DNA from 2 places in the Streptomyces sp. NPDC088812 genome. Region 1 is predicted to be linked to the other one. Evidence: predicted binding sites of a transcription regulator. Region 1 holds the regulator's gene; the other holds the start of a gene.
What was found. Region 1 encodes HspR, which represses chaperone genes until heat shock. Its sites were predicted from a motif close to TTGAGNNNNNNNNNCTCAA; they were not measured.
Positions count from the first base shown of each region.

Region 1 (7,627 bases):
ACGCCCCGGACACCGTCCTGTCCACCACCCCGGCCCCCCTCGCCGCCCTCCTCCAGCACCTCAGGCACCCGCCGTACAACCTTGCACCCTCCTGAACAACGACCGGAGGGACGCGCCGGGGTGCCCGTGTACGGTCAAGTCGATCATCACGCGTTGAACGGGGACACCATGGGCATCAGGCGGGCACTCACGGTCGGCATCACACTGGTCGCGTTGACGGCGGTGACGGGATGCGAGGACGACGACACCGCCGCCGCCGACACCACAGGGACGACCACCGCGCCGAGCTGGGCCCGTACGACGGCACCCGCCACCGGCGGCGTGTCGCTCGGCGGCACCACCGAACAGGGCTTCGACGGCGCGCTCCCCGAGGCGACGGACACCACCGCCCTCGCGAGGTACGTCGACCTGTACACCTCCTGCAAGGAGGTCGAGACGGGCGACGCCTACGATGCCGCCCACGACGGCTCGGACACCGCCTGGGGCAAGGAGGAGGAGGCGGATCCCGCCTGGGGCATCACGGGCCGCGCCGTGTGCAAGGACTTCACGTATCCCATAGCCCTGCTGACCGTGTCGGACATGAAGAAGTTCGAGACCCAGGCCAAGGCCAGTGGTGACGAGTTCGCCGTCGGCGAGAACATCGTGGTCGTCCCGGTCGGTGACGACCAGGTCGAGGCCCTGTCGCACTCCGAACTCGCCTTCTTCACCTGCGACGCGGACTTCGCCCCGCCGAGCGACTACCGGACGGAGTCGGCCCTCGTCGACGGCTGCGTACTGAGCGACTACTGGGAGGCCTGACGCCGGCCCCGGTCCCCCCGGCATCCGCCGTACAACCTTGCACCCTCCTGAACCGTCCGTTCCGGCGACGGCTGATCACCGCCGTCGCCGGTACGGACCGAAGGACCGCATGAACCGAGCCAGACGCACGACCGCCGCCGCAGCGACCACCGTCGTGCTCGCCACCGCGGGCGGCCTGTGCGCCGTCACCGCCGCGCCCGCCGCCGCGGCGACCACCTGTACCTCCCCCGTCTACAAGCGGCAGATCTTCGCGAACACCACCTTCTCCGGAACGCCCAAGCAGACCGGATGCGACGCGGCGATCAGCGAGAACTGGGGCGCCAAGGCCCCGGCCTCCGGGGTGTCCTCGAACAACTTCGGCGTCCGCTGGACAGTCACCCGCGACTTCGGCTCGGGCGGCCCCTTCGCCTTCACCGCCGCCGTCCAGGACGGACTGCGCGTCTACGTCGACGGCGTCCGCAAGGTGGACATCTGGAAGAACGGGTCGACGACGGTGAAGAAGACCGTCAACCTGACCCTGCCCGCCGGAAAGCACACCCTCCGCGTCGACTACGTGAACTGGACGGGCAACGCCAACGTCGCCTTCACCTACGCGCCCCGCACCACCGCCACCGTCGACAAGGTGAAGCCGTTGACCCCGACGGGCCTCGCCGCTACCTACGACACCGCGACCGGCCGGGCGAAGCTCACCTGGGCGGCGAACAAGGAGATGGACCTCGCGGGGTACCGGATCTACCGTCGGCCCGCCGAGAGCACGACCTGGACGAGGCTGACCGCCACCGCCTCCACCACGTACACCGACACCACCCTCCCGGTGACCGGCACGGCCTACGCCTATGAGCTGCGCGCCTACGACAAGGCGGGCAACGAGTCGGCGGGCACGGCGGACAAGACCGTCACGACCGTGGACCGGACCGCCCCGGGCGTGCCCGCCGGACTGTCCGTCAGCAGCGAGTCCGGGGGCCTGCGGCTCCTGTGGAGCCAGGTCACGGGAGCGGCGTCGTACGGCGTGTACCGGGCGGCGAGCGCCGACGGCACGTACACCCGGATCGGCACCGGCGCGGACCAGGTCTCGTACCTGGACACCACCGCCGCCGAGGACGGCACCTACTTCTACCGCGTGACCGCCCTGGACGCGGCCGGCAACGAGTCAGCGCGGTCCACCGCCGTGAGCGGCAAGCGCCGGGACCTCACGCCCCCGTCGGCCGTCACCGGGGTGACGGTCACCCCGACCGAGTACGGCTTCCTGGTGGGCTGGGACGCCAACCCGACCGCCGATTTGGCGAGTTACACGGTTCGCCGTGGCGAGCTCCTGGGCGACGAGGGCGACGAGCGGGTGTGCTCCCTCTCCGCGGGCTACTCCGTACCGGCCGGCACCACCTCGTACGCGTACACCGTCCTTCCCGACGGTGAGCAGTCCTGCTTCGTCGTGGACGCCGTCGACGACGCCGGGAACTCCGCGTTCCGATGGACCGGCGAGGCACAGATCGTGACCGCAACCGAGCTGGACATGACACCGAGCGTCCCGACGCCCGACGGCTCGCCCCTGTCCCTCACCGTGTCGGCCGCCGAGGGCGACGAGGGCAACCTGCTGACCTGGCAGGGGCTCGCCGACTCGGCACCGGAGCAGGCGGGCGGCTACCTCGTCCACCGCTGGAACCCGGAGACCTCCGCGTACGAGACGATCGCCGCACTCCCGAGCGGCACCACCGAGTTCGCCGACACCAGCGTGCAGCGCGGAACCACCACCTACTACTGGGTCACCGCGGTGGCGGAGGACGGCACCGAGTCCCTGCCGGCCGGCGACTGGACCGTGACCGCGCCGTAGCGCACCTCACGCGTCCGATCCACCTCAGCCCCGCTTCGGGCCAGTGATCGCCTCACCGATCACGAAACCCTTGGCGGGGCCTTCGGGCACGGTGACCTCGGTGCCGTAAGGGACACGGTGGACGTCCTCCCAGTCGGCCGTGTCGGGGCGGGGCCCGGTGAGGAGGGTGACGGCGCCCTGGCCGTCGTAGTCGTCGATGAGGACGTAGACGGGGATGCCGGCACGCGCGTACTCACGGCGCTTCTTCACCCGGTCCCGTTCGAGGCTGCGCTTGCCGGGGGAGGTGACTTCGAAGACAGCCCTCACTCCGGCGGCGACCAGGCCGAGGCCGTCATCGGTCACGTAACGCTCCGGGTCTCTCGCGACGACGAACAGATCCGGAACCCACGCCGAGCCTTCGTGGATGACGTTCGTGCCGCTGCGGACGGCGAGATCCCCGCGTCGCAAGTGATCTCTCAGGGCTTCCCTCAGCAGGAAAATGATCTGGCTGTGTGAGTACCGGCCGGTCGGCGACACCTCAAGGGCTCCCTCGATGATCTCAGCGCGGTAGCCCTCAGGGAGCTCCATGGCCTTCCACGCCTGCCACAGGACCTCGTCCAGATCGGGGACGTTCTCCGACAGGGCGGCATCACCTCCTCAAGTGTGGGCCGGGGGTGCACGCGGCACAAGCAACGCGATCACCGTAGGGACGGCCGTGCCTCCGACCGGCCCACATGCCACCTGTTCACCCGTTCGAGCGAGAGGGAAACGATCCGCCCGGCCCCGAGCAGCACGAAGGGGCCCGGAGGTTCGTCCTCCGGGCCCCTTCACACGGGTCGACGCGCGCCGTCAGTCCTTGGCCTTCTTCGGCCGCCACACCACCAGCGCGCTGGTCTGCTGCACCTCCTGGTACGGCACCAGGTCGCGCCGGTAGGAGGCGTGGACCGCCGCCTCCCGCTGCTGCATGGCCGCCGCTGCGCCGTCCAGCGCGGACTGGAGCTCGGCCACCCGGGCCTGGAGGGCGGCGACCTGGTTCTCCAGTTCGATGATCCGCTTGATGCCGGCCAGGTTGATGCCCTCGTCCTGCGACAACTGCTGCACGGTGCGCAGCAGTTCGATGTCGCGGGCCGAGTAGCGGCGGCCCCGCCCGGCCGTACGGTCCGGGGAGACCAGGCCGAGGCGGTCGTACTGGCGCAGGGTCTGCGGGTGGAGGCCGGAGAGCTGGGCCGCCACCGAGATGACGTAGACCGGGGTCTCCTCGGTCAGTTCATACGGGTTACGTCGACGGCCGTCCATCACCCTCAAGCTCCCTTCGCGGCCTCGAACAGCTCCGCCCGCGGGTCCTCACCCGCGGTGGCCTCGCGATACGCCTCCAGTGCGTCACGAGCCTTCCCCGACAGGTCCTTCGGAACACTCACCTCGACGGTGACCAGCAGGTCGCCGCGGGTTCCGTCCTTGCGGACCGCGCCCTTGCCCCGGGCGCGCATGGTGCGCCCGTTGGGTGTGCCGGGCGGCAGCTTCAGCGTCAGGGCCGGGCCGCCGAGCGTGGGCACCCTGACCTCGCCGCCCAGGGCCGCCTCCGTGAAGGTGACGGGCACGGTGACGGTGAGGTGGTCGTCCTTGCGGCCGAAGACCGAGTGCGGGTCGACGTGGACGACGACGTACAGGTCGCCGGCCGGGCCGCCGCGCTCACCGGGGGCGCCCTTGCCGCGCAGCCGGATCCGCTGCCCGTCGGTGACGCCCGCGGGGATGCGGACCTGCATGGTGCGGGAGGACTTGGCCCGCCCGCTGCCGCTGCACTCCGCGCAGGGGTGCTCGGCGATCAGGCCGCGCCCCTTGCAGTCGGGGCAGGGGTCGGTGAGGGAGAAGCCCCCGCCCGAGCCGCGCGCCACCTGCCCGGTGCCGACGCAAGTCGGACACACCCGGGGGGTGCCGTTCTTGTCGCCGGTGCCGGAACATGCCTTGCACGGTGACTGGGAGGTCATGCGCAGCGGGACCGTCGCGCCCTCGATCGCCTCGGTGAAGCTGAGGGTGACCTCGGTGTCGATGTCCTGGCCGCGCCGGGGCTGGGTGCGGGTGCCCGTGGCACCACCGCGGTTGAACAGGCCCCCGAAGACGTCACCGATCCCGCCGCCGAAGCCGCCGGCTCCCCCGGCGCCGCCCTGGGCGCCCCCGAAGAGGTCACCCAGGTCGAAGTTGAAGGAACCGCCGCCCGCACCCGGGCCGGGGCGGAAGCCGCCGCTGCCGAAGAGGGCGCGCGCCTCGTCGTACTCCTTGCGCTTCTTGGGATCGCCGAGGACGTCGTTCGCCTCGGAGATCTCCTTGAAGCGCTCCTCGGCCTTGACGTTCCCCTTGTTGGCGTCCGGGTGGTACTCGCGGGCGAGCTTCCGGTACGCCTTCTTGATCTCGGCCTCGGTGGCGTCCTTGGGGACGCCGAGGACCTTGTAGTAGTCCTTCTCGATGAAGTCCTTGGTGCTCATCCTCGACGTCCCTCCTCTCGCGTCGGTTCGCGCTCAGCCCTCGTCCGGGCCACCGCTCTCCTTGTCGTCGGCCGCCGTCTCGCTCTCCTCGGCCGGCTTGACCGTCTGGGCCCCCGGCTGGGGTTCGGCCACGGCCACCCGGGCGGGACGGATGGTGCGCTCGCCGAACCGGTACCCGGGCTGAAGGATCGCCACGCACGTCGTCTCGGTGACGTCCGGCGCGTAGCTGTGCATCAGAGCCTCGTGGATCGTCGGGTCGAAGGGCTCGCCCTCCTTGCCGAACTGCTGGAGGCCCATCTTCGCCGCGACGGTCTCCAGGGACTCGCCGACGGACTTGAAGCCGCCGACCAGTTCGCCGTGTTCCCGCGCGCGGCCGATGTCGTCGAGCACGGGCAGGAGCTCGGTCAGGAGGTTCGCGACGGCGATCTCCTTGACCGCGATCCGGTCGCGCTCGACCCGGCGGCGGTAGTTCTGGTACTCGGCCTGGAGCCGCTGGAGGTCCGCGGTGCGCTCGCCGAGCGCGGTGCGCACCTGGTCCAGCTGGGCCACCAGCCCGGCCGTCTGGTTCGCGTCCCCGGCCGGGGCCGCCCCCTCGTCGGAGGGAGCGGCCTTCGGCTCGGCGTCGTCGGAGGTGGCGCCGGAGGGGACGTCGGGCTTCTCCTCGAAGCCCGGGGTCTCCTCCGTCACGCGGCACCGTCCTTGCGCTCGTCGTCCACGATCTCGGCGTCCACGACGTCGTCGTCGGCGGCCTTGGCACCGCCGGCGGTGGCGCCCTCCGGGCCGCCCGCGGCCTGGCCGGCCTGGGCGTCGGCGTACATGGCCTGGCCGAGCTTCTGCGAGACGGCCGCGACCTTCTCGGTGGCGGTGCGGATCTCGGCGGTGTCCTCGCCCTTGAGCTTGTCCTTCAGCTCGGAGAGGGCCTCCTCGACCTCGGCCTTGATCTCGCCGGGGACCTTGTCCTCGTTGTCCTTGAGGAACTTCTCGGTCTGGTAGACGAGCTGCTCGCCCTGGTTGCGGGCCTCGGCGGCCTCGCGGCGGCGGTGGTCCTCCTCCGCGTACTGCTCGGCCTCCTGGCGCATGCGGTCGACCTCGTCCTTCGGCAGCGAGGAGCCGCCGGTGACGGTCATCTTCTGCTCCTTGCCCGTGCCCAGGTCCTTCGCGGTCACGTGCATGATGCCGTTGGCGTCGATGTCGAAGGAGACCTCGATCTGCGGGACGCCGCGCGGCGCCGGCGGCAGACCGGTCAGCTCGAACATGCCGAGCTTCTTGTTGTACGCCGCGATCTCGCGCTCGCCCTGGTAGACCTGGATCTGCACGGACGGCTGGTTGTCCTCGGCCGTGGTGAAGATCTCGGACCGCTTGGTCGGGATCGTGGTGTTGCGCTCGATGAGCTTGGTCATGATGCCGCCCTTGGTCTCGATACCGAGGGACAGCGGGGTCACGTCGAGGAGCAGGACGTCCTTGACCTCACCCTTGAGGACACCGGCCTGGAGCGAGGCGCCGATGGCGACGACCTCGTCCGGGTTCACGCCCTTGTTGGCCTCCTTGCCGCCGGTCAGCTCCTTGACGAGCTCGGCGACGGCGGGCATACGGGTGGAGCCACCGACGAGGACGACGTGGTCGATCTCGTTGATGGAGACGCCGGCGTCCTTCATGACGTTGAAGAACGGGGTCTTGCAGCGCTCGAGGAGGTCCGCGGTCAGCTGCTGGAACTGGGCGCGGGTGAGCTTCTCGTCCAGGTGCAGCGGGCCCTCGGCGGACGCCGTGATGTACGGCAGGTTGATCGAGGTCTCGGTGGACGAGGACAGCTCGATCTTCGCCTTCTCGGCGGCCTCGCGCAGACGCTGGAGCGCCATCTTGTCCTTGGACAGGTCCACGCCGTGGCCGGACTGGAACTGCTTGACCAGGTAGTCGACGACGCGCTGGTCCCAGTCGTCACCACCGAGGTGGTTGTCACCGTTGGTGGCCTTCACCTCGACGACGCCGTCGCCGATCTCCAGGAGGGACACGTCGAAGGTGCCGCCACCGAGGTCGAAGACGAGGATCGTCTGGTCGTCCTTGTCGAGGCCGTAGGCGAGCGCGGCCGCGGTGGGCTCGTTGACGATGCGCAGGACGTTGAGACCCGCGATCTCACCGGCTTCCTTCGTCGCCTGGCGCTCGGAGTCGTTGAAGTACGCCGGGACGGTGATGACCGCGTCGGCCACCTTCTCGCCCAGGTACGCCTCGGCGTCGCGCTTCAGCTTCTGCAGGATGAAGGCGCTCATCTGCTGCGGGTTGAAGCTCTTGCCGTCGAGCTCGATCTTCCAGTCCGTGCCCATGTGACGCTTCACGGAACGGATGGTCCGGTCCACGTTGGTGACCGCCTGGCGCTTGGCGACCTCGCCGACCAGCACCTCGCCGTTCTTGGCGAAGGCGACGACGGACGGCGTGGTCCTGGCACCCTCGGCGTTGGTGATGACGGTGGGCTCGCCGCCCTCCAGAACGCTGACGACGGAGTTAGTCGTGCCCAGGTCGATGCCGACCGCACGTGCCATGGTGATCT
Region 1 covers NZ_JBIVJP010000002.1:340,583-348,209, forward strand. The annotation lists gene ACIP67_RS05305 (DUF397 domain-containing protein) at 1-95, shown strand, start outside; gene ACIP67_RS05310 (hypothetical protein) at 154-798, shown strand; gene ACIP67_RS05315 (fibronectin type III domain-containing protein) at 908-2,626, shown strand; gene ACIP67_RS05320 (Uma2 family endonuclease) at 2,651-3,193, opposite strand; gene ACIP67_RS05325 (heat shock protein transcriptional repressor HspR) at 3,455-3,901, opposite strand; gene dnaJ (molecular chaperone DnaJ) at 3,907-5,085, opposite strand; gene grpE (nucleotide exchange factor GrpE) at 5,119-5,772, opposite strand; gene dnaK (molecular chaperone DnaK) at 5,769-7,619, opposite strand.

Region 2 (7,627 bases), on a different contig from region 1:
CCGTCGTCATCGTGATGCCCGCGCTCGGGCCGTCCTTGGGGACCGCGCCCGCCGGGAAGTGGATGTGCACGCCCCGGTCCTTCAGGTCGGCGACCGGCAGTTCCAGCTCGGCGCCGTGGCTGCGCAGGAAGCTCAGCGCGATCTGCGCCGACTCCTTCATCACGTCGCCCAGCTGACCGGTCAGGGTCAGGCCCGCCGCGCCCGTCTCCGGGTCGGCCAGCGACGCCTCGACGTACAGCACGTCGCCGCCCGCGCCCGTGACCGCGAGCCCCGTCGCCACACCGGGCACCGAGGTGCGCCGCTCGGCCGGGTCCTGGGCGGACTCGGGCACGTGGTGCGGCCGGCCGATCAGGTCACGCAGGTCCGCCTCGGTGACGGTGAACGGCAGCTCCCGCCGGCCCAGTTCGTGCTGCGCGGCGATCTTGCGCAGCAGCCGGGCGACGGACCGCTCCAGGGTGCGCACGCCGGCCTCGCGCGTGTACTCGCCGGCCAGCTTGCGCAGGGCGCTCTCGTCGAGGGTCACCTCCTCCTTGTCCAGGCCCGCCCGCTCCAGCTGGCGCGGGAGCAGGTGGTCACGGGCGATGACGACCTTCTCGTCCTCGGTGTAGCCGTCGAGGCGGACCAGCTCCATACGGTCGAGCAGGGCCTCGGGGATGGCCTCCAGGACGTTGGCGGTGGCGAGGAAGACGACGTCCGACAGGTCGAGCTCGACCTCCAGGTAGTGGTCGCGGAAGGTGTGGTTCTGCGCCGGGTCCAGGACCTCCAGCAGGGCCGCCGCCGGGTCGCCGCGGAAGTCGGACCCGACCTTGTCGATCTCGTCGAGCAGGACGACCGGGTTCATCGAACCGGCCTCCTTGATCGCGCGGACGATCCGGCCGGGCAGCGCGCCGACGTACGTACGCCGGTGACCGCGGATCTCCGCCTCGTCCCGGACACCGCCGAGGGCGACGCGGACGAAGGCGCGGCCCATGGCGTGCGCGACCGACTCGCCCAGCGAGGTCTTGCCGACGCCGGGCGGGCCGACCAGGGCCAGCACGGCGCCGCCGCGCCGTCCGCCGACCACGCCCAGGCCCCGGTCGCTGCGGCGCTTGCGCACCGCCAGGTACTCGGTGATCCGCTCCTTCACGTCCTCCAGGCCCGCGTGCTCGGCGTCGAGGACCGCCTTGGCGCCCTGGATGTCGTAGGCGTCCTCCGTCCGTTCGTTCCACGGCAGTTCCAGGACGGTGTCGAGCCAGGTGCGGATCCAGGAGCCCTCGGGCGACTGGTCGCTCGCCCGCTCCAGCTTGTCGACCTCCTTGAGGGCGGCCTCGCGGACCTTCTCCGGCAGGTCGGCGGCCTCGACACGGGCGCGGTAGTCGTCGGACTCCTCGCCCTCGCTCTCGCCGTTGAGCTCGCGCAGTTCCTTGCGGACGGCCTCCAGCTGACGGCGCAGCAGGAACTCGCGCTGCTGCTTGTCGACGCCCTCCTGGACGTCCTTGGCGATGGTCTCGGCGACATCCTGCTCGGCGAGGTGGTCGCGCAGTTGCTGGGTGGCGAGCTTCAGACGGGCCACCGGGTCGGCCGTCTCCAGGAGCTCGACCTTCTGCTCGGTGGTCAGGAACGGCGAGTAGCCGGAGTTGTCGGCGAGCGCGGAGACGTCGTCGATGGCCTGGACGCGGTCGACGACCTGCCAGGCGCCGCGCTTGCGCAGCCAGGCGGTGGCCAGCGCCTTGTACTCCTTGACCAGTTCGGCGACCTGGCCGGGCAGGGGCTCGGGCACCTTCTCGTCGAGCCGCGTGCCCTCGACCCACAGGGCCGCGCCGGGGCCGGTGGTGCCGGCGCCGATCCGGACGCGGCCGCGGCCGCGGATCAGCGCGCCCGGGTCGCCGTCGGCCAGCCGGCCGACCTGCTCGACCGTGCCGAGCACGCCGGTGCTCGCGTACGTGCCGTCGATGCGCGGCACCAGGAGTACCCGGGGCTTCCCGGGTTCCGAGCGGGCGGCGGCCTGGGCCGCTTCCACCGCGGCGCGCACATCGGCGTCGTTGAGGTCCAGCGGAACCACCATCCCGGGCAGCACGACCTCGTCGTCGAGCGGCAGTACGGGCAGGGTGAGCGGTGTGAACGCTGCGGACTCAGCAGCCATGATCTCCCCTTCGGCAGTCAAGTTGAGTTATGCCGACTCAATGCACGGGCGGCGTCGAATGTTCCCGGGTGGTCGTTCGCTGTGAGCGATCACGTCTGCCGGGTCCGGCACGTGGCACCGTACAGTCGCCTCACGTAAGTGGCGAATGTGCTGACTGGCTATTACGGAGGTCGTGTGGACGGGATCGTGCGGGCCTGGGTGGACGGGTGGGTCGTGTCGCGCGGAGCCGCTCCGCCCGTGCGGCGGCCCTGGGGGTTCACCGTCGACGTGGGGCAGTCCGCGCACGTGTCGCGGCACGTCCTCGCCCGGATCGGGGACGACGTCGAGGAAGGCGTGGTGCGCAAGGTCGCGGACGGGGTGACCGGGGCCGGTGTGTGGCTCAAGGTCTTCCAGGACCCGGCGGTGACCGCGGAATGGCTCGGCCCCGGCTGGTGGGTGGACCCGGAGCCGGGATGGCTGATGACGCTGCCGCTGCGCACGGCGGCGGAAGGGGGACCGAGGCCGGGACCGGCGGAGGCGGGGCCGGCCCGGGCGCCCGACGGTTATCGGCTGCGCGCGTGGACGCGCGGCGGCGTCACGCGCGTGATGGTCGCCGCGCCCGACGGCTCCTTCGCCGCGCGGGGCCAGGTGGCTCCGACCGGCGCGACCGCCGTCTTCGACCAGATCGAGACCGCACCCGGACACCGCCGCCGCGGCCTGGGCAGCGTCGTCATGCGGACGCTCACGGCCGCCGCTGCGGCCGAGGGCACCGAGACCGGCGTCCTCGCGGGGACGCCGGCGGGGCGTGCGCTGTACGAGTCGCTGGACTGGACGGCGGTGGCGCCGCTGACGAGCGCGAAGTTCCTGGGGGCGGGCGGGGACAGCGACTCGTGACCGGGGGCCGGGGCCGGGAGCCGGGGGCCGGAACCGGGGACCGGGGCCGGGAGCCGGGGGCCAGGACCGGGAGGCGGGGGCCACGGGGCCGGGACCGGAGGCCGGAGGCCAGGACCGCGGCCGCGGCCAGGACCGGGGCCGGGACCGGAGGCCGGGGCCGGGACCGGAGGCCGGGGCCGGGACCGGAGGCCAGGACCGGGACCGCGGCCAGGACCGGGACCGCGGCCAGGACCGGGACCGGGGCCGGGATCGGAGGCCAGGACCGGGACCGCGGCCAGGACCGGGACCGCGGCCAGGACCGGGACCGCGGCCAAAACCGGGGCCGGGACCGGAGGCCGGCGCCGGAACCCGCAGCCGGCCCAAGACCGGCCCCGCGGAATTCCCCGCCCTCCCCCGCCTCCGGTGCCAGGATGGGGCGATGCCCCTCTCCCGCGACATGTCCCCCGAACCCGGCGGCCGACCCGAAGTCCTGGACCGTCGTGAGGGCCCGTACGGCGAGGTCGTGCTGCGCCGGCACGGGGAGTTGCTCCAGATCATCGCCAACGGCTGCTTCCTGATGGACACCTCCGACGGCCGCTCGGAGCGGCTGCTCGTCGACGCCGCCCTGACCGCGCTGGACGGGCGCCCCGCACCCGACGTGCTGATCGGCGGCCTGGGCGTCGGGTTCTCGCTCGCGCACGCCGCCGCCGACCCCCGCTGGGGAGGCGTCACGGTCGTGGAGCGGGAACGCGCCGTCATCGACTGGCACCTCGACGGCCCGCTCGCCGCGATCTCCCGCTCCGCCCTCGCCGATCCGCGCACGACGATCGTGGAAGCGGATCTGCTCGACTACGTCGAAAAGACTGTCAATGAGACTTCCGCCACGTTCGACGCGCTCTGTCTCGACATCGACAACGGGCCCGACTGGACCGTCACCGAAGGCAACGGCGGACTCTACTCGGAGGCCGGACTCGCGGGCTGCGCAAGGGTGTTGAGGCCCGGAGGGGTACTGGCCGTGTGGTCCGCCCAGCCGTCGCCTGAATTCGAAGGAACCTTGAGAAATGCCGGGTTCCAACGGGTGCGTACCGAAGAGATCCCGGTTGCCCGAGGCGTGCCGGACGTCGTGCACCTCGCCGTCGTACCCGGATAGCAAAGGCGCGGTGACTCCCCGTACGCTGCTGCCCTGACGTCGATCATTGAGGCGTCAACCGCAGTCATGCGCAATCAAGGGATCACCCCACTGGTCCCGGAAAAGCACACCTCAGGGGCGGGCGATGGAGCAGACACACACCTCGCACAACGGCACGACGGCGACCCCGGGCGCACAGCGCCGCGTTCTGGTGGTCGAGGACGATCCGACGATCGTCGACGCCATCGCGGCCCGCCTGCGCGCGGAGGGATTCCTCGTGCAAACGGCGGGCGACGGCCCGGCGGCCGTCGACACGGCCGAGGCCTGGCAGCCCGACCTGCTGATCCTCGACATCATGCTGCCCGGCTTCGACGGCCTGGAGGTCTGCCGTCGCGTGCAGGCCGCCCGCCCGGTGCCGGTGCTGATGCTCACCGCGCGCGACGACGAGACCGACATGCTGGTCGGGCTCGGCGTGGGCGCCGACGACTACATGACCAAGCCGTTCTCGATGCGGGAGCTGGCGGCACGCGTGCACGTGCTGCTGCGCCGCGTGGAGCGCGCGGCGCTCGCGGCGGCCACGCCCCGCTCCGGCATCCTGCGCCTCGGCGAGCTGGAGATCGACCACGCCCAGCGCCGGGTGCGGGTGCGCAGCGAGGACGTGCACCTCACGCCCACCGAGTTCGACCTGCTGGTCTGCCTGGCGAACACCCCGCGTGCGGTGCTCTCCCGTGAGCAGCTGCTGGCGGAGGTGTGGGACTGGGCGGACGCCTCCGGCACCCGGACCGTCGACAGCCACATCAAGGCACTGCGCCGGAAGATCGGCGCCGAGCGGATCCGCACGGTGCACGGCGTCGGCTACGCGCTGGAGACGCCGACGCCATGAGCGGCGGGCCGGACGCACCGAGAGGCCCCGGGGAGCCCTGGGGCGGCGTACGACCGTTCTCGGTCAACACCAAGCTGGGGGCGCTCGTCGTCATCTCGGTGCTGATCACCACCGGGCTGGTGCTGATCGCCCTGCGCACCGCGACCGAACTGCGCTTCATCACCATCTTCTCGATGATCGCCACCCTGCTCATCACGCAGTTCGTGGCGCACTCGCTCACCGCGCCGCTGGACGAGATGAACACGGTCGCCCGGTCCATCTCGCACGGCGACTACACCCGCCGGGTGCGCGAGAACCGCCGGGACGAGCTGGGCGACCTCGCCCAGACGATCAACGTCATGGCCGACGAGCTGGAGGCGCAGGACCGTCAGCGCAAGGAGCTGGTGGCCAATGTCTCGCACGAGCTGCGCACCCCCATCGCGGGTCTGCGCGCGGTCCTGGAGAACGTGGTCGACGGCATCGCCGAGGCCGACCCCGAGACGATGCGCACGGCCCTGAAACAGACCGAGCGGCTCGGCCGGCTGGTGGAGACGCTGCTGGACCTGTCCCGGCTGGACAACGGCGTCGTACCGCTGCGCAAGCGGCGTTTCGAGGTGTGGCCGTACCTGTCGGGGGTGCTCAAGGAGGCCAACATGGTGGCCTCCGCGCGCGCGACCATGGGCTCGGGCGGCAGTCACACGCGCACCGACGTCCATCTGCACCTGGACGTCTCGCCGCCGGAGCTCACCGCGCACGCGGACCCCGAGCGCATCCACCAGGTCGTCGCCAACCTGATCGACAACGCGGTCAAGCACAGTCCGCCGCACGGCCGGGTCACGGTGAAGGCACGGCGCGGGCCGCTGCCGGAGTCGCTGGAGCTGGAGGTCCTGGACGAGGGGCCCGGCATCCCGCGCTCGGAGTGGCGCCGCGTCTTCGAGCGGTTCAACCGGGGGGCCGTCCGCCGGCCGCACGGCCCGGGCAGCGACGGCGGCACGGGACTGGGACTCGCGATCGCCCGCTGGGCGGTCGATCTCCACGGCGGCCGGATCGGAGTGGCCGAATCTGAGCGAGGTTGCCGGATTCTTGTCACTCTTCCGGGAGAGCCATCCGTGCCAAGTTGACGTAAAGTGCGAAGCGGAGCCCCAAGATCCACGAGCGTCCGCACCGACGAACGGCTGATGGACACGTGTGATCAGGCACAGCACCGGCCCAGGCCGGCCGCGGTCCGCACGCTCAGCGTGCGCGACCTGCATCGGCGCACCCGTTTTAGAAGTCAACCGCGCTTGTTTCCCGCCATTTCCAGCCCTGAAACACCCTTGTCGATGTGACATACGCGACGATGGAGCTGCCCGGCCTGACCTTCGCGGGCTGGGAGGCGTAGCCTTTATTCCCGCTGTCCATCACCTTGTGAAGCGGAAGAGGGCGGTTGCCGCCGTGTCGCCACAGTCCCCCAGTAACGCATCGAGCATCTCGACCGACGCAGACCAAGCGGGCAAGAATCCCGCTGCCGCGTTCGGCGCGAACGAGTGGCTCGTCGACGAGATCTATCAGCAGTACCTCCAGGACCCGAATTCCGTAGACCGTGCCTGGTGGGACTTCTTCGCCGACTACAAGCCGGGGGCCGCCAGCGCTCCGGCTCCGGCGGGTACTGCGGCCGCGGGGGCCGCAGGGACCACCACCCCACCCGCGGCACCCGCCGCCCCGGCCGCTCCGGTCGCCCCGGCCCAGGCCGCGCCCGCCGCCCCGGCTCCCGCGCCGGCCGCCGCCGCCCCGAAGCCCGCGGCCGCCGCTCCGGCGCCCGCGAAGCCCGCCGCGCCCGCGGCCAAGCCGGCCGCCAAGGCCGCGCCGGCCACCGCGGCTCCCGGGGGCCCCGAGTTCGTGACGCTGCGCGGCCCCTCCGCCGCCGTCGCCAAGAACATGAACGCCTCCCTGGAGCTGCCCACGGCCACGTCCGTGCGCGCCGTCCCGGTGAAGCTGCTGTTCGACAACCGCATCGTCATCAACAACCACCTGAAGCGCGCCCGGGGCGGGAAGATCTCCTTCACGCACCTGATCGGCTTCGCGATGGTGCAGGCCATCAAGGCCATGCCGTCGATGAACTGGTCGTTCGGCGAGAAGGACGGCAAGCCGACCCTCGTCAAGCCGCCGCACGTCAACCTCGGCCTGGCCATCGACCTGGTGAAGCCCAACGGCGACCGCCAGCTCGTCGTGGCCGCCATCAAGAAGGCCGAGACGCTGAACTTCTTCGAGTTCTGGCAGGCCTACGAGGACATCGTCCGTCGCGCCCGCGACAACAAGCTGACGATGGACGACTTCACCGGCGTCACGGTCTCCCTGACCAACCCCGGCGGCCTCGGCACCGTCCACTCCGTCCCGCGCCTGATGCCCGGCCAGTCGGTGATCATGGGCGTCGGCTCCATGGACTACCCGGCGGAGTTCCAGGGCACCTCCCAGGACACCCTGAACAAGCTCGGCATCTCGAAGGTCATGACGCTCACGTCGACCTACGACCACCGGGTGATCCAGGGCGCCGCGTCGGGCGAGTTCCTGCGCGCGGTGGCGAACCTGCTGCTGGGCGAGAACGGCTTCTACGACGACATCTTCGAGGCCCTGCGCATCCCCTACGAGCCGGTCCGCTGGCTCAAGGACATCGACGCCAGCC
Region 2 covers NZ_JBIVJP010000011.1:108,176-115,802, forward strand. The annotation lists gene lon (endopeptidase La) at 1-2,122, opposite strand, end outside; gene ACIP67_RS20620 (GNAT family N-acetyltransferase) at 2,297-2,995, shown strand; gene ACIP67_RS20625 (spermidine synthase) at 3,414-4,124, shown strand; gene ACIP67_RS20630 (response regulator transcription factor) at 4,249-4,986, shown strand; gene ACIP67_RS20635 (sensor histidine kinase) at 4,983-6,086, shown strand; gene ACIP67_RS20640 (multifunctional oxoglutarate decarboxylase/oxoglutarate dehydrogenase thiamine pyrophosphate-binding subunit/dihydrolipoyllysine-residue succinyltransferase subunit) at 6,400-7,627, shown strand, end outside.
Region 2: lon (endopeptidase La) is a predicted target of HspR. The motif match lies at 2,145-2,163, and genes of this name have one in related genera.